3 regions of the Cytobacillus pseudoceanisediminis genome follow, and region 1 is predicted to be linked to each of the others. Evidence: riboswitches for the same ligand, from Rfam matches in the RefSeq annotation. Region 1 holds a riboswitch; each other region holds the start of a gene.
The links. Region 1 has a riboswitch for S-adenosylmethionine ahead of M5V91_RS10580 (O-methyltransferase). Riboswitches for the same ligand answer to the same signal wherever they lie in the genome.

Region 1 (10,584 bases):
CAGAGCGGCTTAGAGCAGCTGGAACGCGATAAAGAACGGGCAGAAAAGGCGCAAAACTTCTGGGCAAGCCGTGCGAGTATGAAGGTGATGAGTATTTCGGAAGCGATTCGCTCGATGATTGCGAAAATGAAGCTGAAGAATGAACGGGGGTCTTTCCCACTCGTCCAGCTCAAAGAAGACATCCTTCCTAAAAAAGCGGAAGATATTGAACCTTTACTGAAACAGCATTTTGTTTCGGCCATTAACAAAATTACGAAACGATTCGAGATGATTGATGACCATAATCTGGAGCTGGATCAGGAAATCAAACAGCTCATCAGTGATGAGCAGATTTTATTTGTCTCCCTCAGGAATCGTTACCCGGAACTGCTGGTATATAATATGCGTACTGATAATGCCTTCATGTATGGAAAACCGCAGCGTGAGCATTATTCAACCTGGCAGACGATCAACCAGGGTTCAAAGACTAAATCGGATGGCAGCGGCGGCCAAAAGTTATCTGCCCGCATGGTCATGATGATGATGCTTCTTTCGGTTAAGAGTGAAACTGATCAAAGCTGGGTTCCGTTAGTCTGTGATAATCCGTTCGGACAAGCGGCTTCTGCCCATGTGCTTGACCCGATTTTCGCTGTAGCTGATAAGCTGAAGTTTCAATTCATCGTCGTTACTCCGCCTGAGTTGGTAAAAACAGAGATCAGCCAGAGGTTTGATGCGTACTATAAATTGGATTTCATCCGGGAAAAAGGGAAAGAGATTGTGTCGGATACGATTGTACCGGCATTTCGAATTTATCAGGGAGAGGAAGCAGTTCATTAGATTAAAAGAATTAAAGTATTGCCATCTTGCAAAAAATATGCAATACTTGGTTGAAAATAATATTTTATACAAATTCTTATCCAGAGAGGTGGAGGGACTGGCCCTGCGAAGCCTCAGCAACCCCTGATTATGTCAGGAAGGTGCTAATTCCAACAGAGTTGACGCTCTGGGAGATAAGAGGTCGTTTTTGATAATAAAGGCCTCTTATAAAGAGGCCTTTTTTTGATGTTCTTTTTAGGTTGATCTCGGTTTAGATAATAACGAAGAAAGAGGAGGAAAAACAAAATGGAAAACAGTGTTATACAGGTACCGGAAGCATATTCGAGAATATTACAGGATTCTGATGTGCTGGGTTTCGGGCAATCATGTGATCGAAAAACAGGGTTTTTACTAAAGGGGCTGGCTGCCTCCAAACCAGGAGGAAGCTTTTTGGAGCTGGGCACAGGTACGGGGGCATCTGCTTCCTGGATCATAGATGGGATGGATGAAAGCAGTAAGCTAACGACCGTTGACATAGATTCGACAGTTCAATCCATCGCGAAAAAAACCTCGGGTATGACAGCAGAATTACATTTTGCTGTGAGGACGGAGCAGCTTTTATTCAAAACCTGTCGGAAAGGTTCGATTTTATTTTTGCAGATACGTGGCCAGGGAAATTCGAGCTTCTGGACAAAACCCTGGATCATTTAAATATCGGCGGTTTTTATGTGATTCATGATGTGTTTCCGCAGCAGAAATTGCCTGAAGAATTTCGGATCAAAGCCACTAAACTCCTGAAAACACTGCAGGACAGACCTGACCTGGACATTACAGAATTGGATTGGTCTACTGGGCTGATACTGGCAGTGAAGACAGCGGTTTGATAGTTTATTAAGGGGGACGTTCCATGAGTAGCGTTAAAAATCAGGTTAAACATGTATTGTATGAAGGTGAAACCATTATTGAATGTCTAAGCTGTTCATTAGTGGCTCATTTCTGTTTAGCACCGCATCCAGGCTTCTTTGCGGCAACAAACAAAAGACTGCTGTTTTATGGAGTTCCTGCATCAGGAACAACCAAGGATTTAGTTGAAGAATTTGCGTATATCAATATAACTTCCATTGAAGAAAAAAGGGGAATCACCGGCAGGCATATTCATATGTACTATAACCAGGACTTGTATAAATTTCAGCAAATCCAGGGGATGAATATGTTTGATTTTATGGCAGCGGTTAAGGAAAAGATGTGTATGTTTGTTGCTTCGGCAAAAGAGCGTTATCCCGTAGGATAAACGCCCTTTTAAATTGTGGAATTTATAGCTTAGCTTAGTTGCTCAGACAACTTTTCCATGATTTAGCGATTAACTGGACTCCTCTCTCAATCTCGTCCATCGAGGGTGCGCCATATCCAATCATCACATGATGGTTTGGCTTGTGCAGCTGATACATAGGCGAAACAGCATCGATTTCAACACCTGCCGACTTTGCCAGTTCAATTGCTTTCGCTTCAGTCAATTCTTCGGGTAATTTCACGATGATATGCAAGCCCGCTGTATCTCCAATGATGTCAAAGTGGTCTCCTAAGTGTTTTGACAGGCTTTCTATTAAACAGCTCCGCTTGGATCGATATAACGTTCTCATTTTTGCTATATGAGATGTATAAAGTCCTTCTTCCATAAATTTTGCAGCAGCCTGCTGATCGATTCTTGAAACATTCGTCTTTTGGTAACCATTAAATTTTTCAAAGTCTTGCTGCAGAGATACTGGCATAATCAGATAGCTGATCCGAAGTGATGGCAGCAATGTTTTTGAAAAGGTGCCAAAGTACAGTACCCGCCCGGTTGAATCCAAATGGGACAATGCCGGGATTGGTGCCCCTTTGTAGCGGAATTCAGAATCATAGTCATCCTCGATAATATAAGCGTCCTGTTTGATTGCCCAATTTAACAGCTCAATCCTTCTGGCAATAGACATAATTGTACCGGTAGGGTATTGATGAGCAGGTGTCGTATACAATAATTTTATTGGCTCTTCAGCATCAGGCACACAGCATCCATCCTCATCCACAGAAATCGGATAACAAGGCAGCTGTAATTGATCAAAAACAGATCTTGCCCGAATAAAACCTGGATCTTCAATCCCGATGGCTTTCCGCTTAAAAAACAAACAGACATTTAACAGCTGCGGCTGAAATCCGCTGAATAGATACACTTGTTCCGGCTGACAGGCTAGCCCTCTAGCTTGCTGAAGGTATTGTGCAATTTGAACACGCAAAGAATATTCACCCTGCCACGGGCCATTGCTGGCATTGGATTCCTTAAGCTCTTTTCGATAAAGTCTATTCCATTGTTTGTAAGGAAATGCAGAGGCATCAATCTGCCCATTTTTAAAATTAATGAGAAACTCTTGCTGATCTCTTTTCTCCAGGCCCATTGTATTAATCTGACTATAATGCATTTCATCCTGAATTTCAGAAACAAAATAGCCTTTGCGTTCTGCTGAATAACAGTACCCTTCACTCTGCAATTGTTCGTAAGCCATCTGAACAGTTATGATGCTTACGTTTAATTGTTCAGCCAGCCTCCGCTTTGCAGGAAGTCTTGCATGAGCTGACAATTTTTTATCTAAAATCGCCAGCCGAATTTGTTCATAGATTTCTTTATACTTTATTCCATTTTCCGAAAGCAGAATTTGAAGCTCCATCAAATCATTCCCTGGTATTATATTAAAATTCATTTTTGGTTATTTTTATCATACCAGAAATCGGTTTTAATTGATTCAAGGAGAGTGATAGCATGCGAAAATTAGAAAACAATGTTGTGCAGTTAATTCCTATGGAACTTGATCATGTTGAAGGAATTTGTGAAGCAGCTCAGGATAAACGAATATGGGACCATATGTCTGTTGATTTAACTGAGAAAGGCCGGGTCATTCATTATGTCAAAGATGCCATACAAAGACGGGAGCAAGGCACCGATTTTGCTTTTGTCATTATCCATAAAAATACAGGGAAGATCATTGGCGCTACTTGGTTTCTCGATATTTCAGCCCAGCATAAACATCTAGAAATCGGCTCCACTTGGATGAACCCTATTTATTGGCGCACGAATTTCAATACAAACTGTAAATATTTGTTATTGAAATACTGTTTTGAAGAACTGTCACTTAATCGCGTCCAAATCAAAACCGGACATGAAAACATCCGATCACAGAAAGCGATAGAACGAATCGGTGCGGTAAAAGAAGGCATTCTTCGAAATCATATGATAAGAAAAGAAGGGACTATTCGTCATACTGTCCTGTATAGTGTCATAAAGGAAGATTGGGCAAAAGTAAAAAAACTTTTCCAGGAGCACTTGCTTATATAGTTTTTGTGGAGCATCTCAGGCAAGAAGTTTATAATGAATAATAAAACTGCTGGAAGGGTGTGGATACAATGAGTGCTGGTTCTTTTTTTCCTGATAATATCAAAGGGGCGCTTCAGAATACTCCCCCTGGGGAGTGGATTCCGGAGATTCCAGATAAGTGTATACGCCTGCATTGCGGCTATCCAGCTCCTGCCCTTATACCTGATGAAGAGGTAAAGGCAGCTGTTAACAGTTTATTAGAGGAAGAACATGATTTGCCGCTCCATTATATAGGAAGTCCCAAAATAATAAAACTCAAGGAACAGGTTTTAAAGAGGTTGAAAGAGCGGGGGTATCTGTTACGGAAAAAGAGCTTTTGATCACTTCAGGTGCCTGTCAGGCGATCGATTTGATTGCCCGCATTCTCCTGGATGAGGAGTCAATCGTGGCAATAGAATCACCTACTTATATGGAGGCTTTAGAAATTTTCCAAAATTACACCAAACATATAATTAGTATTCCTGTAGACAAGCACGGACTTCAAACAGGTGTATTGGAAGAGATTCTAGAGGATAGGAAGCAAAAAGGGCTCACTCTGCCGCGTTTTCTTTATACAATCCCAACCTTTCAAAATCCTACAGGCACTACGATGACAGGAGAGCGCCGGCAGCATGTATTGGAGCTTGCCAAAACATATAATTTCCTAATAGTTGAGGATGATGCTTATGGGGAATTATCATTTAATAAAAGTTTCCCCACTTTAAAAGCAATGGATCAAAACTCTCAAGTTCTGCATGTTGGTTCCTTATCCAAGATAGTGGCCCCGGGCATGCGTATAGGATGGATAGCGGGAGCAAGTGAAATAATCCATGCATGCGCCTGGTTTAAAAAAGATCTGAACCATCCGTTTGCTCAAGCTGCCATGGCTGTTTATTTAGCAAACACAGATTTAAATAATAAACTAGTAACCATGAGAGATACATACCGGTCCAAATGCAATGTTCTGACCTCCGCACTGGAACAGTACTTTCCTGAATCAGCTTCCTGGTATGTGCCCGAAGGGGGTACTTCGTGTGGATGAAAATTCCCGGTGCCGATACATCGGAACTGCTGACACATGCCCTGGCAAAGGGGGTATCTTTTATTCCTGGCAAGTACTTTTTCAAAGATCAGGCAGACGGAACGGAATTTCTGCGCCTTTCCTTCAGTTATGCGGATGAGAAGGAAATAACTGAGGGGATTCGCAGGCTGGGAAAAGCCGCAGAGGCCTATCTTTAATGAAAATATTTCTATGGAACTTTTAAAAATGAAGAGGAATAAAGGAAACAAAGCCTAATTATCTTGGTATTGTAAGCCAGAAATTAGGCTTTTTCTTTAAATCCAGTCAGTGATAGATGTAAATAAATTATAGTCTTACCCGAACCTCAGAACCGTCCTTAGCTTTGACATCTACTATCACGAGCCCCTTTTGATTTTTCAGTTCCTTGACAATAGGCTTTAGCGCTTCTTTATCTATTAATGGAAATGTAAAGTCCAGTCTTTTTCTTTCGAAGTGCACTTTTGTCCATTTGTTTACATTTTGATGAAACAATTTTGAACAAAAAATGGAAATAGCAATGTTTAAAATTGCATATGGAATTGGGATGGTTAACCGAACATCTTTTGCTTTCACTTTTACATGCAGCATAATCAACTCACTAATCAATGATGACCGAAACGGTATCTCCGTTTGCCGATTTAATATCAACGATTTGGCCGTCTAATTCATTTTCGATTGCTTCGATAATAAGGCTTATGTCTATATCTTTAACGTATTTTTCTGACTGAGGGATACTCGCTGCGATGCTGTGTCCAGCCATTAATACTGCCTTAACAAGTTTTATTGGCAAATTGACCGTGACGTTATCATTTTCGGCGGATACAACACGGATTTTTAAAGTTTTATCTAAATATTTAGTTGTTTTTAATGCTGGCTTATTACCTGTTTCTTCTTTATCTTTTAATATTTGGATCAGTTCTGATCCCTTATCTGCATCAATCTTCCCTTCTTGAACCATTGTTAACACTCTCGTAATTTCTTCTTTCATGATAAATCCTCCCTATTCCTCTTTTAATAGCTTAATGGCTTCTTCTGGTGTGATTTCGCCATTTTCCAACATGGTGACAACTTTTTTCTCATCTGCTTCATTCTTCTTCTTCTGTACATATCCGAGGGATGATATGATGTCTGTTAGCTTGCCTCGAACCGTTGGATAGGATATCCCCAGTTCCTTTTCAACTTCTTTGATATTTCCTCTGCATGTTAAAAATACTTCCACAAAATGAAGCTGATCCTTTGATAATGATGCCAGTTTAGATAATTCAAACTCATTTTCAATCGTTGTGTGACAATGAGAGCACTGCAGCTTTGTAATTTTCAATGTTTTACTGCAAACAGGACAATCTGTGATTAATTTATAAGCCATAATGAAATTCCTTCCTTTTATTTGAATTGATTATATAATAATGAATCAAATAAATAAATAATTAAAATGAAAAAAATTAATAATTTTAATTAAAAATTTAAATTTATTAATTTTTTAGGTGAAATGCAGAGGTTTTGTGAAAATATCCTAATAAAGGGAAAATAAAATATTCATAGAAAGTAATCAGTGATGCATTTAAATATTTTCTAGCTGAAGGAGTGATTTTCAATGCATTTTCGAAATGCAGATGAAAAAGATTTACAAGCTATTGTCCGCTTGCTTGCCGATGATGAATTAGGAGCAAAGCGTGAGAGGTATGAAGACCCGCTGCCGGATTGTTATTATAAAGCATTTAAGGCAATAGAAGCACAGGCGGGAAATCAGATTATTTTGGCGGTAGACGGTCAGGCTGTGATTGGCTGCCTTCAATTAACAATCATTCCTGGGCTGGCACGTCAAGGGATGAAACGAGCACAAATTGAAGGGGTGCGTGTTGATCAGCACTGCCGTGGTAAAGGGGTGGGGGAAGCCTTGTTTAAAGAAGCGATTGCCATAGCAAAGTCTGAGGAGTGTGGTCTTGTTCAATTGACGACTGATAAGGAGCGTGATGATGCACATCGTTTTTATCATAAGCTGGGGTTTATGGCGAGTCACGAAGGGATGAAACTAATCTTTTAATCCGGAACCTTATTACTTATTTAGTCGCGATTTTTGTACAAGATAGAATACTAGCTAAATACGGAAGAATCATTTTGAAGGAATACTGAATAATTTTTCGTCATATGGAGATTATATAGTTGAATTCAAAAAGGAGGAATGATGTGGAAACAAGCATGAGTGTTGAAGAAGTATTGACCGGGATCTCTGAACTGTTGGAAAAAGAAGGGCAGCCGCCCCGAAAGAAGCAAGTAAAAAAATCAAACCCAGAGTTAATGAAAAATGCATTGTATTATTTTCCGAGCTGGGAAAATGCAGTAGAGCAGTCTATAGGATCTTAACCTCAAAGTGTACATAATATGTGTTTGTTCAATTTAAAAGAGAATGCTGAGACCACAGAAGATGCCTTCCTTATGGGAAAAGGAAGGCATCTTCTGTGGTTTTATAAATTAGGGGTTAAAAAACCCTGTCACCATTAAAAATCGAATTTTTAACAATAACGTAATCGACATGGCGGATGGCATCCAGCCTGTTGCCGCCTGCATAAGAAATGGAGGACTGAAGATCCTGCTCCATTTCTTTCAGGGTATCTGCTAAAAATCCTTTGTGCTCTACTAAAATTCTTTTGCCTTCAACATTTCTCTTTTCGCCTTTTTGAAATTCAGAGGCTGAGCCAAAGTATTCTTTATAGAGCTTTCCGTCTTTCTCATTCTCGATGGTTTTTCCAGGAGATTCCTCATGTCCTGCAAATAAGGAACCAATCATCACCATTGTTGCACCAAATCGAATCGATTTAGCGATGTCACCATGGATGCGAAGACCTCCATCAGCTATAATCGGCTTGCTTGCTGCCTTTGCACACCAGCGAAGTGCAGCTAACTGCCAGCCGCCCGTCCCAAATCCAGTTTTAATCTTTGTGATGCACACCTTGCCAGGTCCTATGCCAACTTTTGTAGCATCAGCTCCAGCATTCTCTAATTCTCTGACGGCTTCGGGGTGCCGACGTTGCCGGCAATCACAAAGCTTTGAGGAAGGTATTTCTTAATATGCTGGATCATTTGGATGACAGCATTGGAATGGCCATGAGCTATATCAATGGTAATGTATTCGGGTGAAAGCTTTTCATCAGCAATCTGCTGTATAAATGCATATTCGCCTTCTTTGACCCCTACACTGATCGAAGAGTATAGCCCTCTCGCCTTCATGTCTTTTATAAAAGAAATTCGCTTCTCCGGTTCGAAACGATGCATGATATAGAAATACCCGTTCTCTGCTAAGTATATGGCAATTTTCTCATCTACAATCGTCTGCATATTAGCAGGCACCACCGGAAGCTTAAACGCACGTCCCCCCAGGAATGCCGTTGTATCACATTCAGATCGGCTAATGACGATACTTTTTGCGGGAATTAATTGAATATCTTCATAATCGAATACATTTTCCATAGTAATCCTCCTATTGAAAACAAAGCTGATACGCACATCCATTGCAAGGATAGGTTTTTCAGTTTCAATTGATCTTATACAAGCACCTATGGAAGCATCATTAAAAAAGAGCTTAGAAAATTCCTAAGCCCAATGGATAATAGGGGGTCGAATTGTGAGGGTTCGACCAATTTAATTTTATACAATTCAGAATGTAATTTCAACTAATTAAAGTGAAAACGCGTAAAAGTGATAATGTGCTAAAATTTTCAGCTGGGGTAAGCAAAAGGTTATAAGAGCATTGTCCGGCTCATAAATTATTGGATTCTTGGATGGGCACCTATTTTCTGGTAGTTCATAAAAATAGATTAAAACATGCCATTCTCATTAGGTGAGTCCTCAGGCACAGGCTGCCCAACATCCCAAAGCTCAGCCACTTGGCCACCTTGAAACCGGAAGATATGTACGACGGCTCCTCCGCGATCCTCTGGATTCTGCTTCACATGGGAATGAACCACGACGGTTTCATTCTCCTGGATTGCGAGTCTGACTTCAAGTATTTTGTCAGGGTTTTTCTCTGCATTCTCTTCCATCGCGAGCATGAGTGTATCTGCATCGCCTTTGAAATAGGGATTATGGTGAGTAAAACCAGGGCTGATGTAACACTGGTAGGCTTCGCGGACTTGGCCTGATGCCACGAGCTGCAGGAAAGATACTGCTTTTTCTTTCAGTGATAGGCTTGAAGTCGATTGCTGCTCCGCACTCATTTTCATTCATCCTTTCATATCACAGAAATTACTTAATTTAATAGAAGTATAAAATATACTAAAAGTAATGACAATTATATAATAAAATATTAGTGTGAAATGGAGATTCTTATTAGTTATTGAGAGGGGGCAGTTTGCTTGAGTATCCGTTTTGAAGTGAAAAGAACCATTCAGGTATCTGCACAAAAGGCCTACTACGGTTTAATTGATCTTGATTCGGCCAAGGACTGGATGCAAGGCCTAGTTGGAATAGAGCGGTTCGAAAGCGGGCCATTGAAGGTGGGGAGTCAGTGGAAAGAGACAAGGAAAATGTTTGGAAACGAGGCTACTGAACATTTTGAAGTTATTGATCTTGATGAGCCCTGCAAAATGGTCCTTCGCTGTGACGGGACCAAAGGGACAACAGGAAAAGGAGAATTTATATTTACCTACATAATCGAATCAGCAGGTGATGCTTCAGAGGTTACTTTAGTAGGTGAGATAAAGGGGCTTACTGGTTTGTCAAAGCTGTTTGGAAAGATGATAGCTGGTGCTTTTAAAAAAGCCTGTGCGAAAGATCTGGATTCCTTGAAAAGCTATTTAGAGAAGTGATGATTTTAGTAAAGTCGAACCGCAAAATTAAACACTGTTTTGAGATAAGTGTTCGGTCTAAAGACCAAAGTTAAAAAGGAGCAAGTTATGACAATCATAGATAAATTAAAGCTGAGCAAATATAAAAATATGGCTGTGCTAAATCAGCCAAGTGATTATGATATATTTAATGGATTTAAGACGGAATTATCAGGAGAGCATGATGCCATTTTCATTTTTGTTGAAACGATTGATGAAATGGTGAAGCATACTCAAACAGTTATCCATGAGGATCAGCTTCTTGATAAAGGATATTTATTTTTCGCTTACCCCAAAAAAGGGAACAAGCGGTATGATACCTTCGTTCACAGAGATGAGATTTTTCCAGCCATGAAAGTAGGCGAAGATGGATTTGTGGGGAATAGCGATGTGAAATTCTCACGGATGGTGAGTATGGATGATGTCTTTACTGTTGTTGGATTAAAACGGGAGAAAAAGAAAGAAAAAAGTCATCCGCCCCGAGTCAATGTGGAGCTGATTACGAGGATAACGTGAAAGAC
Region 2 (10,584 bases), 1.4 Mb from region 1:
TCTGCAGCCCAGGCCTTTGCAACATCTGCACCGTATGCTCTTCCACGGTAGTCTTCATTTGTAAACAAACTTGCTTCGTCGGCTTTTGAAGTCTTCCTTGAACTACAGCAAATTGAAACTGGTATATTGTCTTCAATTATTACAAAACAGGGTTGCTTGTATTCAAAGTCTTCATAGGTATATGGAAACTGAGACTTTAAAATTTCTTTGTTTTCATGAGTTATTTTAATTGCTCTTGAATAAGTCCTGTCCCTTACATCAGGAAATACATACGCGGGCCCAGTCCATACATTGCTTAAAAGATGGTCAATGCTTAATGCCTTTATTATTTTCCCTGGATGAGCACCAGGGTTAGCTCCTATAACTTGGTCTAACTTCTCTATAGTACTCTTATCCAGTGAGTTTGAATACCTTACTATACTACCCATTCTAGTGGCACCAATGAAAATTCGTGGCGCTGCACCGTAAGGGGGTTCATTCACAGCTATCAGTCGATTTTCACTATCATGTCTAAATAACACATTCACATGAAGCTCCATCAATTCTAAATCAGAGATCATACTATTCCTCCGCAATCTTCATTTCTGTCTAATATTCAAGATTACACTGTCATCTCCTGCAGCGTTTTCATTTATAGTCCAATCCTATGTATGGATAATTCCTTTATCTCTTAACAACCATATCTATATTTTTAAAGCTAAATCAATAAAATCCACCTATTTTTCCAATTTCTAACCTGCCCAGTTTGTAAAAAAAGCTGCCTGGTTTAGGCAGCTCTCTTAAGCACTAAAGAAACAATCCCTCTCATCGCAAGATTGATTGGGATTGCTTCTTTATAAAACATGCTGCAGTAAAAGACAATAGGACCTGCTATAGCAGGTCCTCACAAATTAAGCCGTTGCAGTTGCAGCGTATTTTTCTTCCAATGTCTTCTTTAATAATGAAGCTAACTCAAGCATTCCATATTTTCCAGCTTTCACTTCTGCATCAGAGTTATAGTTTGTGTTTGTATTAATATCATAAGTAAAAATGTCACCTTCAGCATTTCTGATAAATTCAATGCCAGCGACTTGAATATGATTCCTGGCCAGAACGTCTTTATATTTTTCTAAAATTTCGTCCTCAAAACCTTCAATGATTTGGAACTTTGGCTTCTCTTCTGCTTCTTCTCCAACAGGACAGAATAAGTCGCCAATCTGGCATGCGTCCGCAGGGCATAGTTCAAATCCTTCCGATGTATCAACCCTGACGGCATAAACAAAGTTGCCTCCGACAAATTCACAGCGGGTGATATAGCTTTCGGGAGATTGAATATATTCCTGAACAAGGGTAATGCCATCAACAGGCTCTTCGAAGGAAGGTCCCTCCACATAAGCTTTTAGAGCTTCAATACTATGGAATAATTGAACACCCAGGCCTTTGCCGGCACGGTTATGCTTCGTGATAAACGGCTGTCCGGCAAATGCTTCGGCCGCCTTAATAATATGTTGTTTTCCAACCGCTGCAATCGTTTTGGGAGTCCTGACACCAGATTTGTTTAATTCCAAGTACTGCAAAACCTTACTAACTTCAAGCTTCAGAGCGCTCGTTCCATTCAACACTGTACGGCCATGTGCTTCAAGCCAGGCCAATACTTGTCCCGAAAATTCAGCTGCAAAGCGATGATCACGGGTATGAGAAGAAGCACTCATCCGGCTATAGAAGATTCCTTCTGGAGGTTCTGCCGATAAATCTACCGTTCCTTCGTCCAAATGCCATTCTTCATAAGGAACACCCAGTTCCTCCAGCCTTTTTGTCAAATGGACTGTCCACTCACTATTTTCATGAATTACATATACCTTGCTCATTATTATGGCCCCTTTCTAGCTCTTTATTAAACTGCGTTTTTGTTCCACTAATGGCATAACCGTCTTTGCAAAGCGTTCCATTTCCTCCAGCTGAGGTGAAAATTGCAATAATAATAAGTCTAGGCCAGCTTCTTCATATTGTAAAATCCGATCAGCAATTTGCTCTGGTGTTCCTACTAAGTTTGGCCGCAGACCTCTGTTAGAGACAGAGTAATCCTGCAGCTGAATCTGCTGCTCTAATTGTGACTTTGTAGTGAAATCCTTAAAACCGGCGTAACCGCTGGAATCCTTCACAGCCGTGATTTTTTCAAGCTCAGCAAGAGCTTCTTCTTCTGTATCACGGCAAATAACATAAGCAGCCATTCCGAAAGAACTGAATGGCGCATTGCCCGTTTGTTCACGCCGTGCCTTCATTTCTCCTATTTTCAGATCAATCTCCTCAGCCGTTCCGCCGTGCATAACATAAGCATCACATTTTTCTGCAATGGTCTGCTTGCCTTTTTCGCTTTCACCGCCTGCATAAAGAATCGGGTTAGGTCTTTGAACTGGCTTTGGAGCAAGCTTCGTGTCCCTTAAGTCGTAAAATTGACCGGAATAATGGAAGGTTTCTTCCGTCCATAACCCTTTTAGAACATCAATGAACTCCTCAGTGCGGGCATAACGCTCATCATGTTCTGTAAAAATACCGCCATATTGACGCGCTTCTTCGGCCCACCAGGCAGAAACCACATTTAGAGTAAAACGGCCGTTGCTGATTTGATCAATATTGGCTGCCATTTTTGCTGCTACAGCAGGATTATGAAAACCAGGGCGGATCGCGGTCATAATTTCAATTTTTTCCGTCACGGCTGCAAGTGCGGCTGCCGTGGACCAGGCTTCAAGAGAATCATGGTCCGGTCCTTTAATATCATTTAAATATAATTCAGCTATTAACGTAGTCGAGTATCCCCATTTTTCAGCCGACTGAATGACGTTTTTAGCATATTCAAAGGTTGGCGGCATATTTTCGTCTTCTACATTTCGCAGCCAGCCTCCAAAAATCGGCAACCAGAAACCATATTTCATTTTTCTTCTCTCCTCTTGCATTTTTAAATATCTACTTTTCGCATAACTTAAGTTGGATTTATAAGCAATTAAAAAACTCTCCTCCTAAGAAGAGAGTTTTATCAACCCTCTTCTCATCTTTCAAGCGATGCGCTTGCTGGAATTGGCACAGTATTCATCAGAACCTGCTGCCGAGGCTTCAAAGGGCCAGTCCCTCCACCTCTCTGGATAAGAAGAAAATATTCAATTTTTTAATTAATTAAAGCGATAATAATTTAAATTCACCCAATTGTCAATCAATTATTTCTGAACTCTAAATACTAATAAGGATTATCCTTATATAATGACACTCTTAATACATATCCTTCTGAGTAAAATTCCAAAACGCAACAGCAAGACAGGCGGCAGCCCAAATCCCAAGCATGGTTAATGAAAATGGCAGTGACATCCCTTCAATCGGCGGAGCTTGACCTTCTAAGTAGTTAATCAGATCAAAGTTCAAGTTCACTAAATACTTGGAGCTCGTCCAGCTCGAACCGATAGAAGATAACAGGGTGCCTGCGATTAACACGGCCATCATCGCCCCAATTCCAGTCGCTGTATTTTTCACCAGAACCGATATCATGAGGCTTATGGTTCCAACAACCGCTGTTACCACCCAGGCAAGCCCAACTGACATCAGCAGGTATTCCCACATCGGCAGGGTATGGATGTATTCCGTTGAAAACTCACCAGATGCAGAAGCTTGAAATCCGGTCAAAATAGGTGCAGTCCAGCCATCATAACCGAGTACGATTCCTGAAACCCCATAACAGACAATCACGGTTGCCGCCATCAGCATGGAGGTATAAAGCAAAACCGTCAGCCATTTAGCCATTAGGATTCTCCATCGTTTAACCGGCCGGGACAGCAATGTTTTGATGGTGCCATCATTATATTCCCCGCTCACAATATCAGCCATTATAATAATAATGAATAAAGGCAGGACAAGCGTGATTCCCTGTGAGAAAAAGATGCGGATAAACGTAGGGGCTCCAGGATAGTTTGGATTAATATCGTTGTCCAGATAATACTGCTTTTGCTTCAGATCAAATTCAAGGAACTGTCTGAACTCGTCCTGGATTCCGCTCGATGCCAGCCGATTTTGCCGATCGACAATCTCCTGCTGAAGCTCCACTCTCCAGTCCAGAGTGCCCTGTTTTTCGATTTTCTCCTGTATCTCCCGGTATTGTGCGTATGTAAACATAGAGACTAGAATGACTAAAATGACGGTGACAACCGCCATGCGTTTTTTGGAAGCAATCTTCATCACTTCATTATGAATCAGGCCAATCATATTTGGATTAGACAATATGATCGCCTCCTGTCAAACTAATAAATAGATCCTCCAATGTCTGCACTTTCCTTTCGATCGTCCATACATCAATACCCGCCTTCATTAAAGCTTCATTCAGGAGCGAGGTTTTGCTGTCATCCATAAGAGTGTGTATAGTATGGTCATCATATAGTTCTGCAGCCTGGACATATGGGGATTCTTTAAGAATAGCAAATGCACGAAAAGAATCACTGACTCTCCAATCCACACCAGATGACAGTGCACCAACTAAATCGCTGACGCTGCCGACCTTCACGATCTTCCCATGGCTCATAATAGCCACACGGTCCGCCAGCAACTCGATTTCACTTAAAATATGACTGGATACGAGCACCGAAAGGCCCGTATCATCGACCAGCTTCCTGATAAATGTCCGCAGATCTTTGATTCCCATCGGGTCCAGTCCATTTGTAGGTTCATCCAGTATAAGCACATCCGGACGGCCTAACAATGCTTGTGCAATACCAAGGCGCTGACGCATTCCCAATGAATAGGTCCGAACCTGATCATCAATTCTTACAGTCAGATCAACCAAATCAATGACCTCTTGGATCCGTTCTTCATCCACATCAGGCAGCATCCGTGCAAAGATTTGCAGGTTTTCGCGGCCGCTCAAATACTTATATAACTCTGGATTTTCGACGATAGAACCAAGCCGCTGCATCGCTTGAACAAATTGCTTTCTCACATCAAATCCGCAGATGTGAATCTTCCCGGACGTTGGCTTAATGAGCCCAACGAGCATCCGGATCGTGGTGGTTTTACCGGCACCATTAGGACCCAGGAACCCAAATACTTCTCCTGGATAAATGTCAAATGATATATTATCAATAATTGTTTTCTTTCCAATGATTTTCGTTACATTTTCCAATTGAACTATCGGCTTTAAGCTCATAGCATCACCCTTGTTCTATTCTAACTAAATTTTCGAATAATGACTCTTTTAAATACTCAATTTGAGAAAAATTTAGATACAATTACATTAAAAGGAGAAGTCAAACGATGAAAAAATGGATGTGGCAGTTATTTTTAACATTGTCCCTTGCGCTGACAGTTCTTTTTGGGTATGGCCTAGTCAGTGCCTACATGGATGTTACCAGTCCGCCTCGAGCAGAGATATTAGCTAAAACAGAAGAAGTTCCTGTCACACCTGGTGATACATATGTTGCACTTGGCGATTCATTGACCAGAGGTGTCGGCTCATCAAATGGGGAAGGTTTTGTCCAGCCGGTTGGAAATGAACTTAAAGAAAATAATACTATAGAGCGTTTCCAAAACCTGGGTGTGAGAGGTGCCAGAATTGAAGATTTGCTGGCCCAGTTAGAACAAAAAGAAGTCAAGAGATCTCTTAAAGATGCCAAAATCATTACCATTACAATAGGGGGAAATAACCTTTTTAATAGCGGGGAGATCCTCGAAAAATATTCAGAAGAAACCGTCCTTGGCATCCTGGAGACCGAAATTCCGAATTTGGAAAAGACGTTTAAAAACATTCGTGAAAGTAATCCCAATGCAGTCATACTCTATATGGGGCTATATAATCCATTCAAGCAATCGCCCAACGGGGATTCATTTGATTCCATCATCCAAAAATGGAATGAGTCTGCCCGTACACTAGGCTTGAAATACAAAGTTCAAGTAGTGGATACTTTCAATCTGGTCACAGACGCCAAACGCCATCTTTCCAGTGATGTCTTTCATCCGAATGATGCTACTTATCAGCAAATAGCTGAAAGCATGTCACTTGTCATTGAAAAAAGTATCATACAATAAGAAAAAGGTGAATCCACGGCAGATTCACCTTTTTCATAATTTGTATGCTTCATTAACCTTTAGCCAAAAGGTCCTATAGGGCTATGAATCCGTTATCCTATAATGGTGTGCTTACCCTAACTGGCGTTTGAATTCCTTAACAGCGAAGAAGTAAGAGATGAGCATGATGCCGACGCACCAGGCAAGCGCGATCCAGATGCCGCTGCCAACAGACCCTTCATACAAGAGGGCACGGATCGCATCCACGATTGAAGTCACGGGCTGGTTTTCAGCGAACGCACGGACTATTTTAGGCATGGTGTCGGTGGGAACAAAGGCCGAACTGATAAACGGCAGGAAAATCAGCGGGTATGAGTAGGCTGTCGCCCCTTCCATAGACCCCGCTTTCAATCCGGGAATGACCGCCAGCCATGTCAGCGCCAGTGTAAACATCCCGAGTATTCCAGCTACCGCAAGCCACTCCAGGACATCAGCGCTGGAACGAAAACCCATCAAGAGAGCAACGAGGATAACCACCACGATAGTAAGCGCATTGGAAACAAGCGAGGTCAGCACGTGAGCCCACAATACCGACGAGCGCTTGATGGGCATCGTAATGAAACGCGACATCAGCCCGCTCTTTACATCCGTAAACAGCCGGACGGAAGTGTAAGCAACGCCGGACGCGATAGCCATCAGCAGAATTCCCGGCAATAAATAATTGACGTAGTTGTCCGTTCCTGTCTCTATGGCGCCGCCAAATACGTAGACAAACAGCAGCATCATCATAATCGGCGTAATCGCCACCGTGATAATCGTATCCGGACTGCGCATAATGTTGCGCATTAAACGACCTAGTAATACCCCTGTTTTGCTTTTCATTTACATTTCCTCCTTTTTGCCGATGATTGCGAGGAAGATTTCCTCCAATGTCGGCTGCTTCTCGATATACTCCACCTTCGCTGGCGGGAACATCTCCTTGAGTTCGGTTAGAGTACCGGTCGTGATGATTTTTCCGCCATGCAGAATGGCGATTCGGTCCGCCAATTGTTCGGCTTCCTCCAGATACTGGGTCGTCAGCAGGATGGTCGTGCCGCCGCCGGCAAGCTCCTTGACGGTATCCCAGACTTCAATCCGCGCTTCCGGGTCAAGCCCTGTCGTTGGTTCGTCGAGAAAAATGACTGCCGGCGTCCCGATCAGGCTCATGGCAATGTCAAGCCGGCGCTTCATCCCGCCGGAATAATTGTCAGCCCGGCGGTTGGCCGCCTCGGCCAGGCTGAATCTTGCAAGCAGATTGTCAGCGACTTCTGCGGGATTGGAAACTCCCCTCAGCCTGGCGATCATCATCAGGTTTTCCCGCCCGGTGAGCATGCCGTCTAAGCTTGAGAACTGCCCTGTCAGACTGATGCACTGGCGAACATGATCCGGTTGCCGCTGGACGTCAAAGCCGCAAATACCTGCTTCTCCGCCATCAGACTTCATCAGCGTCGAGAGGATGTTGACGGTCGTCGTCTTGCCCGCTCCATTTGAACCCAGCAGGGCGAAAATTTCGCCGCGCCTCACCTCAAAATCCACCCCCTTTAAGACTTCCTTATCTTTAAAGGATTTTTTTAACCCTTTTACAGAAATCGCTGCACTGCTCATACTTTTTCCTCCTTATAATTAGCGCCTTGCGGAGCTGGATTGCCTACAAACCCCTACTTAGTCTAACAGATATTCTGTATAACTTAGTACCGAGGTAAAAATGAAACTGAATAGTGCAGGTGACAAATCACATTTGTAAAACACCTATTCAGTCGGTATTATATATAGAATTTATTTTTTCCCCAATCGCTTCATGATACTCTCATTCAAATCCTCACGATACTTGGCAACATAGGTTTTAGCATTTGCCACTAGTTCGTCGGCAAAGGATGCCACGTCATCTCCGGTGATTTCCAGCACTTGTCTGCCTTCCGCCGCACCGGCTTCGAACAAATCGATTAATTCATACTGCATGTGCAGCATATCCATCCCGTTGCCCGCTGAGAAATTCCACATATAGTTTTGAATTTTCTTAAATACAAACTGGTAATCCTCTGGAAGGGCTTCAACCCTCGCCATCATCATCTTGTATTCTTTTTTATCACCAATCATTTTTTTAAACATATCAAACATGTTATTTTTCCTCCTTTTTTTATAAAGCTGAACAAGACACTCCAAAAATATCCGACAGAATATCTTATGAAACTAGGTTGACTTCAAGACGTTGATTTTTGAAGATACAAAATCCCATTTTTCCCAAAATAATTCAAGTTCCTGGCGGCCAGCATCATTTAGTGAGTAAAATTTGCGGGGCGGTCCCATATCTGAAGGTTTCTTTTCCACGTTCACCAGCTTTTTCTTTTCTAATCGCACGAGGATGGTGTACACCGTCCCTTCCACTACTTCGGTAAAACCAAGCTGGTTCAGCCGGCGGGTAATCTCGTAGCCATAGGTTTCATGTCGGCTGATGATTTCCAGCACACAGCCTTCAAGCGATCCCTTCAGCATTTCAGTTAAATTTTCCATATTCAGAGCCTCCTCTATTGTGTCTGACTTATATTCAGTGATACTTAGTACCAGGGAAAATTTTTTTACTGAACAGCACTTGTAAAACTCCGCTATTCAGTATTGCTTATTACAGGTATATCGTAACACCGAGTAGCAAAGAGTGTCAACTATTTTCATAAGAATAATTTAATTTGGTCAACTGCCCCACAAGCATAATAAAAAAACCTGCCTGATTAGTAGCTTATGAGCAACGATAGCTCAGTAACAATTATATGACAACTAGCTATTTCTCCCAAAGCTCGACCAGTCGGCCATCAGGGTCTTCGATCCAAATAAACTTTCCAAACCCACTAACCTCTTTTTCCTTAGCAAGAGGGACACCAATTTGTTCAAGATACTTAATAGTTTCGTTTAAATCACCTACTTGAAAATTTAACATCACTTGTTGCTCTGCTGGAAAATAACTGTCATTCCCGGCAAAGAAAGAAAAGATAGTCACATTGCCTAATGGGGGTTTAATCAAGGTCCCATTCCAATTTTCTATTTCAATCTTCAGCACTTCACTGTACCATTTTTTCACAGCATCAAGATTCTTAGTTCTCCATTCCGCCGAAACCTTTTATCATCGCAACTAACTCCTGTCTTTTTTATTTACAAACTTTAGTATTTCTATAAAAAAGGAACTGCTGCACACAGTTCCTTCGATATACTCCACCAATGACCAGTTAAATCCAATCTGCACTTTCGTCGGCAAGCCTTTGTAAATCATTCATAAAAACACCAGCATGATAGCCATCACAAACAGCATGGTGCATTTGTAAAGAGACAGGCAGGAAAAATTCATCATTTACTTGTGAATACTTCCCTCCAGTTATTATGGGTAAGAGAAAATCCCCGCCATTATTTATATTTAAATTAAATGCGGTAAAAGAACTCCAAGGAATCATAGAGATCGGAATAGTATTATCTGGTATAGGTATTTTTGGAAATAATCTCCCCGTACCATTGTATTTTTCTGCATCTTTTTCATATTGAGAATGAAACTCAGAAAAAATAGATAAGTTTGGTGACCAGATTCCAGAAAATGTGTGTGTCTTTTTATCAAAAATGGTATAGAGAGGGCATATCTCTGTCCAATAACCTAAATTACCTTCTGAGTTGAAATTTATTCTAAATTCTCTGTGGGCGTTAACGATTTTTGTCACCATAAAAATAAACGCAGGATATAACTTATAATTCTTTTTCTTTAAGTTCTTCATAAGCATCGTAATATTTATTTCATTCGTCAGACTGAATGTTGTCTGCTGCTGTATATAGTGTTCAAAATATTCCTTTCGATCCCAATTGTCACGATTAATACTGTTAAATTTCATACTCAACGCCTCCTAATATAATCAAATTTATCTTAGGAGGCTATATTCACTGCTTTTTTCATAACAGTCATCCTTTTTTATTAAATATTTCTTTATATTAGGCTCTTTTCGTATAAATTGTTGTTTTTCACCTATCAATGTTGTCCGTTGATTTCCGCTCCAGGCTGCTCGCTTTCCGCGGGGCGGGCGGTGAGCCTCCTCGACGCTCCGCGTCTGCGGGGTCTCATCTGTCCCGCTACTCCCGCAGGACATTGAATATGCTTCCTCGAGCAAACACCGCACGAAGAAAATGCAAATGCATTTTCGAGGATCTCGCACCTTCCGCTGCAATCAACTCAGCAAATAATATACAAAAAGCAACAAACCTTGCGAAAACAGCCTTATATTATCAAGTATCCCTAACTAGTTTCAACCAGCTTTCTCCACTAACAAGCTCCTCAGTTCAAAAAGCAGTACTAAAGATTAGCCTATTCAGATATTAAAACTCATTAATATTTGATATGACACCTTTTAATATTTCAATTGATTTTATAGGTTCTTCATCAAGCTCTAGACTGTGATTTCCACCCTCAACCACTTTTAATATAAGATTTTGGTTCTTTTTCAATTTTTCAAAGCGCTCCTCAATGAAACAACTATCTCGATCTCCAATTATACAAAG
Region 3 (10,584 bases), 2.6 Mb from region 1:
TTTTACGGAAGCCTTGTTCACACTTCTCCAGAATGCAGACCCTGCCCCTGATGACATGCTTCCGAAAACAGGAGTTTCACTGGAGTGGGAGCGGATGTTGTCTCCTTTATTTATCAGAAGTGAAGGCTACGGAACCAGGAGTTCAACTGTGATGCTGATGTCAGAGGATGAGATTTTTTATAAGGAAAGGGTACATATAGGGGATAGCCCGCAGGAACAGGAGTTTATTATTCAAAAATAAGAAGCCAGTTCAGGCATCTGGCTTCTTTCATTAGGCAAGCGGTAAAGTAATCCGCACCGTTGTTCCTTCATTTTCCCTGCTGTGGATGTAAAGATTTCCGCCATGGTTTTTAATGATTTTTTTGCAGATCATGATGCCAAGGCCTGTGCCTTTTTCTTTTGTGCTGTAAAACGGCTCTCCCAGTTTGGCGAGGCGTTCTTCGGGTATGCCAATTCCCTCATCCTCGACACTGATGATGACAGAATGGTCCTCCTGGCGGATATCCACGTTTATTTTTCCGCCCGCCGGCATGGCTTCAATCGAGTTCTTAATGATGTTAATCAGCACCTGTTTAATTTTATCTTTTTCACATTTCACATAAAACTCGCCTGGTGACTGTGTTAGTTCGATCACGATATTCTCCATAACAGCCTGGCTGTTTAAGAGAGTGATTACACTTTTTACAACGTTTGTCAGGCAGGTTTCTTCCATTTCGGTTATTTGAGGTTTGGCGAGAACGAGCAGGTCATTGACGATGCCTTCAATCCGTTCCAGCTCACTTAGGATGACCTCCGCGAAGTCTCCTTTATGTTCTTCATATAATAACTGTGTAAAGCCTTTTATGGCTGTAAGCGGGTTGCGGATTTCATGGGCAATGCCTGCGGCAAGCTGACCGACAACGGAAAGTTTTTCGGCATTCTGCAGCTTTTCCTCTGTCTTCTTTTGTCCGGTCACGTCTTTAATAATGATTTGGTAGACCTTTCTGTTCTTGAAAGTGGTTGGAATCAGCTGGACTTCGGCTTTTCTCGTTTGTCCGTCAGTCCGGATCAGATTAAGCTCAAAATTCACACTTAGCTTTGTTTGCAGAAAATCATCGAGAGTGGAATGTTCTGAAGGAGGAATGTAGTCGTGGAGGGAGGTGCCGATCATCTCTTTGATGCTCGTGAATCCAAAAAGCTTTTTCCTTCATTATTGATGTAGGTCCAAATCCCCTTTTGTGTGACCATTCCTATCGTATCCTTGGAGAACTCCACCAGAAAGCGGTACTTCTCCTGTGTTTCAAGAATCTCCTCTTCCATGATAATTCTCTGTGTCATATCCCGGATGATGCACATCATTTCTTTATCGTCATTAATGACTGAAAAATTGGCTTCAAGCCACAGATAATGCCCCTCCTTATGCCTGAAGCGAAAGGTCTCCCGTTTATGCGGAAGCTGTTCAAGCTCGGCCAAAGCATCTCCTAAGAGGTCCCGGTCATTTGGATGGCAGTATGTATAAAGGCTGCTTCGATAAAAGTCCTGCTGTGAGTACCCCAGCATCGGCAAGCAGGAAGGGGAGACATATAAAGCAATGCCTTCTTTGGTTACTCTTGCAATCACATCGCTGGAATGCTGAATGGCCAGCTGCAGATTCCTCGCTTCGACTTTGTCCGCGAATAAATCTGCAGGATTCTCGGTCATGATCATTTTCTGTCCCTCCTTTTTGAAAAATGGCACTTTTCCATCATTATACAATACATGTTTGGATTGACATATAGGATAAATTTCACTCTATGCAAACTGTGAAAAGGATCCCTTGTCAGGTATCAAACTCATAGGAGCTTTCTAATTTCCTCTCCAAGGATGAATATGCCTTCCTGCAGTTCCCCCAGCGAGGCATAAGCATAGGAAATTCGTATAAAATGATTCGGCCCGTCACTGTATATGCTGCCGGGATTAATCAGCAGTTTTCTTAAAATAGCCTGCCGATAGAGGCTTCGAATTGGAATACTGGACGGTACTTTCAGCCATATAAAAAAACCTCCTTCCGGAGAATTCCATTCTGCTATCCCGGACAAGTGAGCATCTAATGTATTCAGGGCAGTATTACGACGAATTCTCAGCTGCTCACGTACCCTTTCCATATGCTTTTGATAGAGGCCGGTGGACAGCCATTTTTCAGCTACCCTTTGTGAAAGTGAACTTGAACCATAGTCAGTCTGCATTTTAAGATCTGCAAGCCGGTCGATAACAGGTTCAGGTGCTGCTACCCAGCCTATTCGAAGTCCGGGATTCAATGTTTTTGACAAGCTTCCCATATAAAGGACCTGGCCGTTTTTGTCCATTGCTTTTAATGGTGGAGGGGGCATTTCATCAAGCCATAGCTCACGATAAATATCGTCTTCCACAATTGGCAGCTGTTCTATTCTGCAAACATCAAGCAGTTCCCTCCGTCTTTTTTCTGTCATTAAAATTCCAGTCGGGTTATGGTAGGAAGGAATCGTATATAAAATGGATTTCCCTTTTTCATATTTCTTCAAAGAGATGCTTTTCGTGATAACTCCCTCTTTATCCATCGGCAATCCTTTTAAATTCATGCCTGATGACCGGAAAAGCTGTAAAGAATATAAGTAAGAGGGCTTTTCCAGAAATACGGGTGCCCCTCTTTGCACAAGGCCCAATGAAACAAGCTGCAGGGCTTGCAGCCCTCCAGAAACAATAAGTATCGAGGAAGGAGAAGCGTCTATTCCAGATGCTGCCAAATATTCACTAACTGCCTGTCTTAATGGCAAATACCCCTTTGGTTCCTCATAACCGAGTTCACTCAATTCATCAGCAGCTTCCTTTAGAACTTTCTGCATCGTTTGCACAGGGGAAATCTCAGGGAAAGCTCTCCTTTGCTGAGCTGTATAAAAGCGGGATCCATTTCTAAATCATTAATTTCTTGAACGATTTTTTCGCTGGCTCTGTGTATCCCTGTATCGATATATTCACTCCAGTTGGCAGACTGCCTTGAAGCGAGCAAGGTCCAAGTATTATTAATAACCTTTGTGCCAACCCCCGTTTTCCCTTCTATTAGTCCATCTGCAGCAAGTTCTTCCAGAGCAGTGATAATTGTGCTTCGGTTTACTCCAAACTCCTCAGCCAGTTTCCGCTGGCTTGGAATTTTACTTCCGATTGGCCATTCCCCTTTGGAAATCTTTCCTTTAATAGTCTCAATAACTTGCTGATATTTTGGCAATTGTGCTGTATCCATCCATATAACCGCCTTTATGAAAATTGGCTGGCAAAATTCTTTCCTAATTGGTTGAGGACATTGTATCAGTTATTGATTATCCTGAAAAGCAGCACAGATAATGGCTGGAAATGTTGATAAGGGGGATGAAGTTGGCAAATAAGAAATTTATGATTATCGGGGCGCATAGTTCTATCATCATTCTTTGGGCATCCGCATTCCCGGGAATTCGGGCTGGGCTTGAATCGTACTCCCTGAGCACCTTGCCCTTTTTAGACTTTTAGTTGGTTCGGCTGCACTTGGTGTCTTAGCACTGCTGACAAGGATGCGTCTTCCGGATATAAAAGATCTTCCTGCTATTTTTATACTTGGATTCCTTGGTTTTACGGTTTATCATACAGCTCTCAACATTGGGGAAAAACAGTAAGCGCCGGGCCGGCAAGCTTGATTGTATCAATGACTCCGATCTTTTCGGCTGCGTTGGCTGCTTTATTTTTAAGGGAAAGGTTTGGAAGGGTCAGGTGGACTGGTTCCGCAGTCAGTTTTGCTGGTGCCGCACTTATTTCGCTTGGTGCAGGAGGAGGGTTTGAAATCCAAACCGGTATTTTATTTGTCCTGCTTGCTTCCATTTCAGAAAGCATCTATTTCGTGTTTCAGACTAAATATTTTAATAAATACGGATTTTTGTCATTTACATCCTATACGGTATGGGCAGGGACTGGTTTTATGCTGATTTATCTTCCTGGGCTTGGTAATGAGATCTTTCATGCATCGGCCGAATCCACTTTAAGTGTCATCTATTTGGGGATTTTTCCAACGGTAATTCCATATATTGCCCTAGCTTTTCTTGCGTCCATAGGAGGGACTTCTGAAGCGACAAGCTCTCTTTATCTGACACCAGCAATAGCATTTGTCATTGCTTGGGTTTGGCTGGGAGAGGTGCCGACTATGTTATCCGTTGCGGGTGGTATAATCGCTCTGGCAGGTGTGATGATTATTCACCGTAAAGACAGCTCTGTTAAAGTAACGGAAATTTTTGAAAATGGACCAAGTGAAAATATTTGAATAATAATGATTGACATCCTTTTCTTTATGGTGGTAAAGTAATAAGCATATTAAACAACCGAATAATAAAAATCTTCTTATCCAGAGAGGTTGAGGGACTGGCCCTATGACACCTCGGCAGCGGACAAAAGTGTACCGTGCCAAATCCAGCAAGCGTAGCTTGAAAGATAAGAAGAGGACCATTGATAAATGCCGCCCTCTTCTTTCTTTAGAAGAGGGTTTTTGTTTTTATCCGAAAAAATGCATCAAGATTCTATTCATAAACATATGAATAATTCTTATCGAGAGAAGCAGAGGGACCTGGCCCAATGAAGCTTCGGCAGCAGGCAGACTGCACTGTGCCAAATCCAGCAGGCGATAGCCTGAAAGATAAGGAGGGGACTTCAAAAAACCTCTTCTGTTAGAAGGGGTAAATTTCAGGATATAATTCTTAGTTTTCCCATGGGATTAATTATATATAACATTTAGAAAAGGAGAGATGCTGAATGATAGAGTTTCAGAATTTAAAGAAAATCTATGAAAGCGGAGGACAGCAGGTAGCTGCTTTAAATGGAATAGACTTAAAGATTAACAAAGGTGAGATTTTCGGTGTGATCGGCTTCAGCGGTGCGGGAAAGAGCTCTTTGATCCGCTGTGTCAATTGGCTGGAGAAGCCGACTTCAGGAAAGGTCATTGTCAGTGGACATGATCTGACGGCTTTATCTGTAAGAGAAATTCGCGAAGTGAAAAGAAACATCGGGATGGTCTTTCAGCATTTTAATCTTTTAAATTCGAAAACAGTGTTTGCCAATGTGGCGATGCCGCTCACACTGGCTAAGATCCCTAAAGATGACATCAAAAAGCGTGTCCATGAACTATTAGAATTCGTGGGGCTTGCAGACAAGGCAAACAGCTATCCCGATCAGCTGTCAGGCGGGCAAAAGCAGCGGATCGGAATTGCCAGGGCGCTGGCGACCCAGCCTTCCATTCTATTATGTGATGAAGCAACTTCAGCGCTGGATCCGCAGACAACCAGCTCTATCCTGCAGCTGCTGAAAAAAATAAATAAAGAATACAACATTACTATACTGATCATTACCCATGAAATGTCTGTAATCAGAGAGATCTGTGATCGTGTCGCTGTAATAGAGGCAGGAAAAATTATCGAAGAAGGAACCGTCTTCAATGTCTTTTCATCACCAAAGACACAAACAGCGAAAAACTTTGTCAGCACTGTCATGAATGATCAAATACCTGACTCCATTAAAGAAGTGATTGAAAAACAGCAAGGGCTTCAAAAGGTATTTAGAATCAACTTTGTTGGAAATTCTGCCGGGCAGCCGCTCCTCTCGCAGGTTGCCAAAAAGTTTAATATCGACTTCAACGTCCTGTTTGGAAATATTACTGAACTTCAGGGAACACCGTTTGGCAACCTGATTGTCGAATTCCAGGGTCCGGACAGTGAAATCAGACGTGCTATACAGTACATCAGCCAGGAAAAAGTTTCAATAAAGGAAGTGACAACACGTGCTAGTTAATCAGGAAAAAATCATCGAAGCCTTAATCGAAACGGTTCAAATGGTGGCATTCTCATTGCTGTTTTCAGCTATTATCGGACTGCCGCTTGGTATATTGCTTGTCGTAACAAGGAAAGGGCATCTGCTGGAAAACCTCGTTGTTTTTAATATCATAAACAGCATTATTAATATTTTCAGATCAGTTCCCTTCATCATTTTAATGGTGGCCATTATCCCCATTACCAGGCTGATTGTCGGAACATCGATAGGTACGGCTGCAGCCGTAGTGCCGCTAGTCTTTTATGCCGGGCCATATATTGCAAGATTAATAGAAAACTCATTGCTTGAGGTAGATCCGGGAGTCATAGAAGCTGCAGAAGCAATGGGAGCAACACCAGGCCAGATAATATTAAAATTCCTGATTCCGGAAGCACTTAGTTCGCTGGTATTAGGCTTTACAATTGCAACAATCGGATTGGTCGGAGCATCAGCCATGGCCGGGGCAGTCGGAGGCGGCGGGCTTGGTGACCTCGCCATTACCTACGGCTACCAGAGATTCGATACAACAGTCATGCTGATTACCGTTGCGATCTTAGTTGTCATGGTTCAGGGCCTGCAGTCATTCGGAAATATCTTATCCAAAAAAATCAGAAGAAGATAAATAAGGAGGAAATACATCATGAAAAAACTATTCTTAACATTCATTATTTTAGCATTGGGTGTGTTCACTGCAGCATGCTCAAGCACAACTGGAGGAGAAGAAACAAAGAAGATTAAATTAGGTGTAAGCGGTTCTGATACACGCATCTGGGACTTTATTGCAGAAAAGGCTGAAAAGGAAGGCATTGAAATTGAAGTTGTGACATTCTCTGACTATGTGCAGCCAAATGTTGCCCTTGCAGAAGGCGATCTTGATGTGAATGCATTCCAAACAGTCGCTTATTTTGACACTTTTATTAAAGAGCATAATATGGATCTTACCCCAATAGCGACAACTGTTTTAGCACCAATGGGGCTTTATTCTGAAAAAGTAAAATCGGCAGAAGACATTCCGGAAGGCGGCAAAATTGCCATTCCAAATGATGCTTCAAATGGCGGAAGAGCCCTTCTTTTACTGGAGGAAGCCGGCCTGATTAAATTATCCGAGGACTATGACGGAAACCTGGACTTGAATAAAATCGTTGAAAATCCGAAGAACCTTGAATTTGTAGAAATGGTATCAGCGCAGACACCGCGTGCACTTCCGGATGTCTCTGCTTCTGTAATCAATAACGGAATTGCCGTAGATGCAGGCTTTAACCCAACTAAGGATTCAATTTTTATTGAAAGTGAAACCGCTACTCCATACGTAAATATCATTGCTGTCCGAACAGAAGACAAGGATAACAAAACGCTTAAGAGAATTGCTGAACTTTACCAGGAAGATGATGTAGCTGATTTCATTACGAAGGAATATGACGGAAGCATGATCCCGACTTTTATTCCTTTAAGTGATATTGGCTGGTAAAAAATTATTTATAAAGGAGGAACAATGATGGCGGCACCTGTAAAAGCACTATCTGAACTGAAAGAAGCAATCAAGAAAAATGTTGAGGGAAATAAAGAACTTTATCTTTCCGCAAGCCACCGGATCCATGCGACCCCGGAAATAGGAAATGAGGAGTTTTTTGCCTCTGGCTTGCTTTCAGGCATCCTTGAGAAGGAAGGTTTTGAAGTTGAGCGGGCAGTGGCCGGGCATGAAACAGCTTTCCTTGCCCGGAAAAAATCCGATAAACCAGGGCCGTCTATTGCATTCCTTGCAGAATATGATGCCCTTCCCGGGCTGGGTCATGGATGCGGCCACAATATCATTGGCACAACAAGTGTGGCAGCAGCCATTGCATTGAGCAAGGTTATTGATGAGACCGGAGGAGAGGCAGTAGTATTTGGAACCCCGGCAGAAGAAGGCGGGCCAAATGGAAGTGCAAAAGGCAGCTTTGTGAAGCATGGCTTACTTGAAGGCATTGACGCTGCCCTAATGGTTCATCCATCAAACCATACCCGCCTGACCAGTTCATCACTGGCAGTTGATCCGCTTGACTTCGAGTTTATCGGTAAGCCTGCCCATGCGGCAGCTTCACCGGAGGAAGGAATCAATGCCCTTGATGCAGTTATTCAGCTATTTAACGGAATTAATGCCCTTCGTCAGCAATTAAAGGATGATGTACGAATCCATGGCATTATTACTCATGGCGGGGATGCTCCAAATATTATCCCTGAGTATGCAAAAGCCAGATTCTTCATCCGTGCTACAACCAGAACCAGTCTTAATGAGGTAACACGGAAGGTTAAAGCTGTCGCTGAAGGCGCCGCATTGGCAACCGGAGCAAAGCTCAATGTTATTGCTTTTCAAAATGAAGTTGATAACCTGCTGTTAAACAAGACATATGACCAAGTGTTTAAAGAAGTGATTGAAGACTTGGGAGAAACGGTCGTTGAAGGGGACAGAGATGGAATCGGCTCGACGGATGCAGGCAACATCAGCCAAGTGGTGCCAACCATTCATCCTTATATTAAAATTGGTGCAGATGATCTTGTTGCCCATACAGTTCCGTTTCGTGAGGCTGCAGCATCTGTAAAAGGAGACGAAGCACTGATAACCGGGGCAAAAGGGCTCGCACTCACTGCCTTCCAGCTGGTAACAGACCAGGAGCTGCTTAAATCCATTAAACAGGAATTTCTAGAGCGGAAAGCCGCTGAATAAGAACAAAAGCTATCCTCTTTGCGGGATAGCTTTTCCTTATTCAGTGAGTCTTTTCCTCAAATTGGAGGTTTCTTTCCCTAATTTGCTGAATAATATTTTCCGTAAATTTAGTCTGCGTTTCCCCAATTTTCTCATTCTTTTCCCGAAGTTCACGATTACCTACTGTTCCTTCATCTGTTCCTGTGCCATCCGAATAAGCTCCTTCACCATACTTCCGCCAATCTTCCCGCCCACTGTTCCTGCCTGTTTGGATGTAAGACGGCCGTTATATCCCGGCTTCAATGGCACACCGGCCTCCTCGGCAATTTCATATTTCACGACATCGGGATTTTCATTGTCAACATGGTATCCCTGGTTTGCCATTACCTGATTTTTAAGCTGGTCTAATGCCGCTCTTGATTCCGGCACAAGCGGGCGTCTTTTTCTTCTTGCCATGATGCATTCCTCCATAATAAGTACTTTTTCTTATTATGTGATAGAACATAGGGAATAACACTGAAAAAACTTGTACATCTTCTTATGAAAAGATATTCTAATGTTAGAAACCCTGAATCATTGTGAATAAACAAAAGAAGGTGTTTTGGTTGGCATTAAAATACTTGTCAGCTCTGCTGCTGCCCGGCCTGCTGGTTTTGCTCTTTACGAGAGTAAGCTATAATCGTGTGATTGGGCTTGTATTGACGGTGGGACTGATTGCTGCTTCTGTCTATAAAGGGTATACAAATTCATTTGCCTTGATTGTTATAGACGCACTTTCATTGACTGTCGGGTTTTGGTACGCTCAAAAACTGAAGCCCAAAACAAAGCCAAGTGCGGAATAATTTTTGCGGAACCTGTCGATCAAACGTATCGACAGGTTTTTTGTAAAATGAAATTTCAGCTGTATTTTTGCTCGCATAAAATCAGCTATTAATCAATATCAATCAAACGTTTGATTTAATTTCAGGAGGTTAATCAAACGTTTGATTAACCTTGCTTCGACACCACCCTCAAGAATTCGGCATATTTCCCAAGCAATATTTACCCGGCAAAAATAAAAAAACGAATATCCGTTCGTATATTGTTGGTTTGTTTTAGGCTCTTTGTGGTAGAATGATGATATGAGTTTTGAGTAAAAAACTGACAAATCAGCCATGCATCCCGGATCTTAAATTCTTTCAATGCTGGTTTGTGATTAATATATAGATAAAAGTAATTTGAACGGGAGGCTTATAGGTGAAGGATCAATTTGAATTAGTCTCAAAATATTCCCCTCAGGGCGATCAGCCTGGGGCAATCAAAAAAATTGTGGAGGGAATTAATTCCGGCAAGAAGCACCAGACGCTTTTGGGTGCAACAGGAACGGGAAAAACCTTCACAGTTTCAAATGTTATACAAGAGGTTAACAAGCCGACGCTAGTCATTGCGCATAATAAGACACTTGCAGGGCAGTTATACAGTGAATTTAAGGACTTTTTTCCAAACAATGCTGTTGAGTATTTTGTCAGCTATTATGACTACTATCAGCCGGAGGCATATGTGCCTTCTACAGATACCTTTATTGAAAAAGATGCAAGCATCAATGATGAAATTGATAAGCTCCGCCACTCGGCGACTTCTTCATTATTTGAGCGCAAAGATGTCATTATAATTGCCAGTGTGTCTTGTATATATGGTTTGGGTTCTCCTGAAGAATACAGTGAAATGGTGCTATCCCTCAGAACCGGCATGGAGATTGAGAGGAACCAGCTTCTTCACAGGCTCGTTGACATTCAGTATGAACGCAATGATATCGACTTCCAGCGCGGCACCTTCCGTGTACGCGGGGATGTAGTAGAGATTTTCCCGGCATCACGGGATGAGCATTGTATCCGTGTAGAGTTTTTCGGGGATGAGATAGACCGGATCCGTGAAGTAGATGCCCTCACCGGAGAAATTATGGGTGAACGTGAGCACGTTGCGATCTTCCCGGCATCCCACTTCGTAACGCGTGAAGAAAAATGCGGATCGCCGTCCAGAACATTGAAAAAGAACTGGAAGAGCGCCTTGCTGAATTAAGAGAAAACGATAAGCTGCTTGAAGCCCAG

Region 2: another riboswitch for S-adenosylmethionine. It lies ahead of M5V91_RS18145 (LLM class flavin-dependent oxidoreductase); the one in region 1 lies ahead of M5V91_RS10580 (O-methyltransferase).
Region 3: another riboswitch for S-adenosylmethionine. It lies ahead of M5V91_RS25105 (methionine ABC transporter ATP-binding protein); the one in region 1 lies ahead of M5V91_RS10580 (O-methyltransferase).

What each region holds. Positions count from the first base shown of each region.
Region 1 is NZ_CP097349.1:1,973,189-1,983,772, reverse strand. It holds gene M5V91_RS10585 (coiled-coil domain-containing protein) at 1-816, shown strand, start outside; SAM riboswitch class I at 890-996, shown strand; gene M5V91_RS10580 (O-methyltransferase) at 1,102-1,506, shown strand; gene M5V91_RS10575 (hypothetical protein) at 1,524-1,679, shown strand; gene M5V91_RS10570 (PH domain-containing protein) at 1,703-2,086, shown strand; gene pdxR (MocR-like pyridoxine biosynthesis transcription factor PdxR) at 2,121-3,497, opposite strand; gene M5V91_RS10560 (GNAT family N-acetyltransferase) at 3,590-4,162, shown strand; partial or broken gene M5V91_RS10555 (aminotransferase-like domain-containing protein) at 4,231-5,419, shown strand; gene M5V91_RS10550 (hypothetical protein) at 5,547-5,828, opposite strand; gene M5V91_RS10545 (SHOCT-like domain-containing protein) at 5,839-6,228, opposite strand; gene M5V91_RS10540 (DUF2089 domain-containing protein) at 6,241-6,606, opposite strand; gene M5V91_RS10535 (GNAT family N-acetyltransferase) at 6,835-7,284, shown strand; gene M5V91_RS10530 (hypothetical protein) at 7,428-7,604, shown strand; partial or broken gene guaC (GMP reductase) at 7,720-8,708, opposite strand; gene M5V91_RS10520 (nuclear transport factor 2 family protein) at 9,056-9,454, opposite strand; gene M5V91_RS10515 (SRPBCC family protein) at 9,593-10,045, shown strand; partial or broken gene M5V91_RS10510 (YdeI/OmpD-associated family protein) at 10,133-10,584, shown strand, end outside.
Region 2 is NZ_CP097349.1:3,379,431-3,390,014, forward strand. It holds gene M5V91_RS18135 (GNAT family N-acetyltransferase) at 1-560, opposite strand, end outside; gene M5V91_RS18140 (ATP-grasp domain-containing protein) at 891-1,847, opposite strand; gene M5V91_RS18145 (LLM class flavin-dependent oxidoreductase) at 1,863-2,912, opposite strand; SAM riboswitch class I at 3,023-3,126, opposite strand; gene M5V91_RS18150 (ABC transporter permease) at 3,244-4,227, opposite strand; gene M5V91_RS18155 (ABC transporter ATP-binding protein) at 4,235-5,161, opposite strand; gene M5V91_RS18160 (SGNH/GDSL hydrolase family protein) at 5,269-6,039, shown strand; gene M5V91_RS18165 (ABC transporter permease) at 6,151-6,900, opposite strand; gene M5V91_RS18170 (ABC transporter ATP-binding protein) at 6,901-7,662, opposite strand; gene M5V91_RS18175 (DUF1048 domain-containing protein) at 7,834-8,175, opposite strand; gene M5V91_RS18180 (PadR family transcriptional regulator) at 8,248-8,568, opposite strand; partial or broken gene M5V91_RS18185 (VOC family protein) at 8,834-9,176, opposite strand; gene catA (type A chloramphenicol O-acetyltransferase) at 9,276-9,923, opposite strand; gene M5V91_RS18195 (alpha/beta hydrolase) at 10,402-10,584, opposite strand, start outside.
Region 3 is NZ_CP097349.1:4,693,137-4,703,720, forward strand. It holds gene M5V91_RS25080 (NRDE family protein) at 1-241, shown strand, start outside; gene M5V91_RS25085 (ATP-binding protein) at 272-1,150, opposite strand; gene M5V91_RS25090 (PAS domain-containing protein) at 1,147-1,686, opposite strand; partial or broken gene pdxR (MocR-like pyridoxine biosynthesis transcription factor PdxR) at 1,812-3,235, opposite strand; partial or broken gene M5V91_RS25100 (DMT family transporter) at 3,367-4,279, shown strand; SAM riboswitch class I at 4,354-4,453, shown strand; SAM riboswitch class I at 4,555-4,655, shown strand; gene M5V91_RS25105 (methionine ABC transporter ATP-binding protein) at 4,765-5,796, shown strand; gene M5V91_RS25110 (methionine ABC transporter permease) at 5,786-6,436, shown strand; gene M5V91_RS25115 (MetQ/NlpA family ABC transporter substrate-binding protein) at 6,455-7,282, shown strand; gene M5V91_RS25120 (M20 family metallopeptidase) at 7,310-8,518, shown strand; gene M5V91_RS25125 (alpha/beta-type small acid-soluble spore protein) at 8,678-8,953, opposite strand; gene M5V91_RS25130 (DUF2198 family protein) at 9,103-9,339, shown strand; partial or broken gene uvrB (excinuclease ABC subunit UvrB) at 9,734-10,584, shown strand, end outside.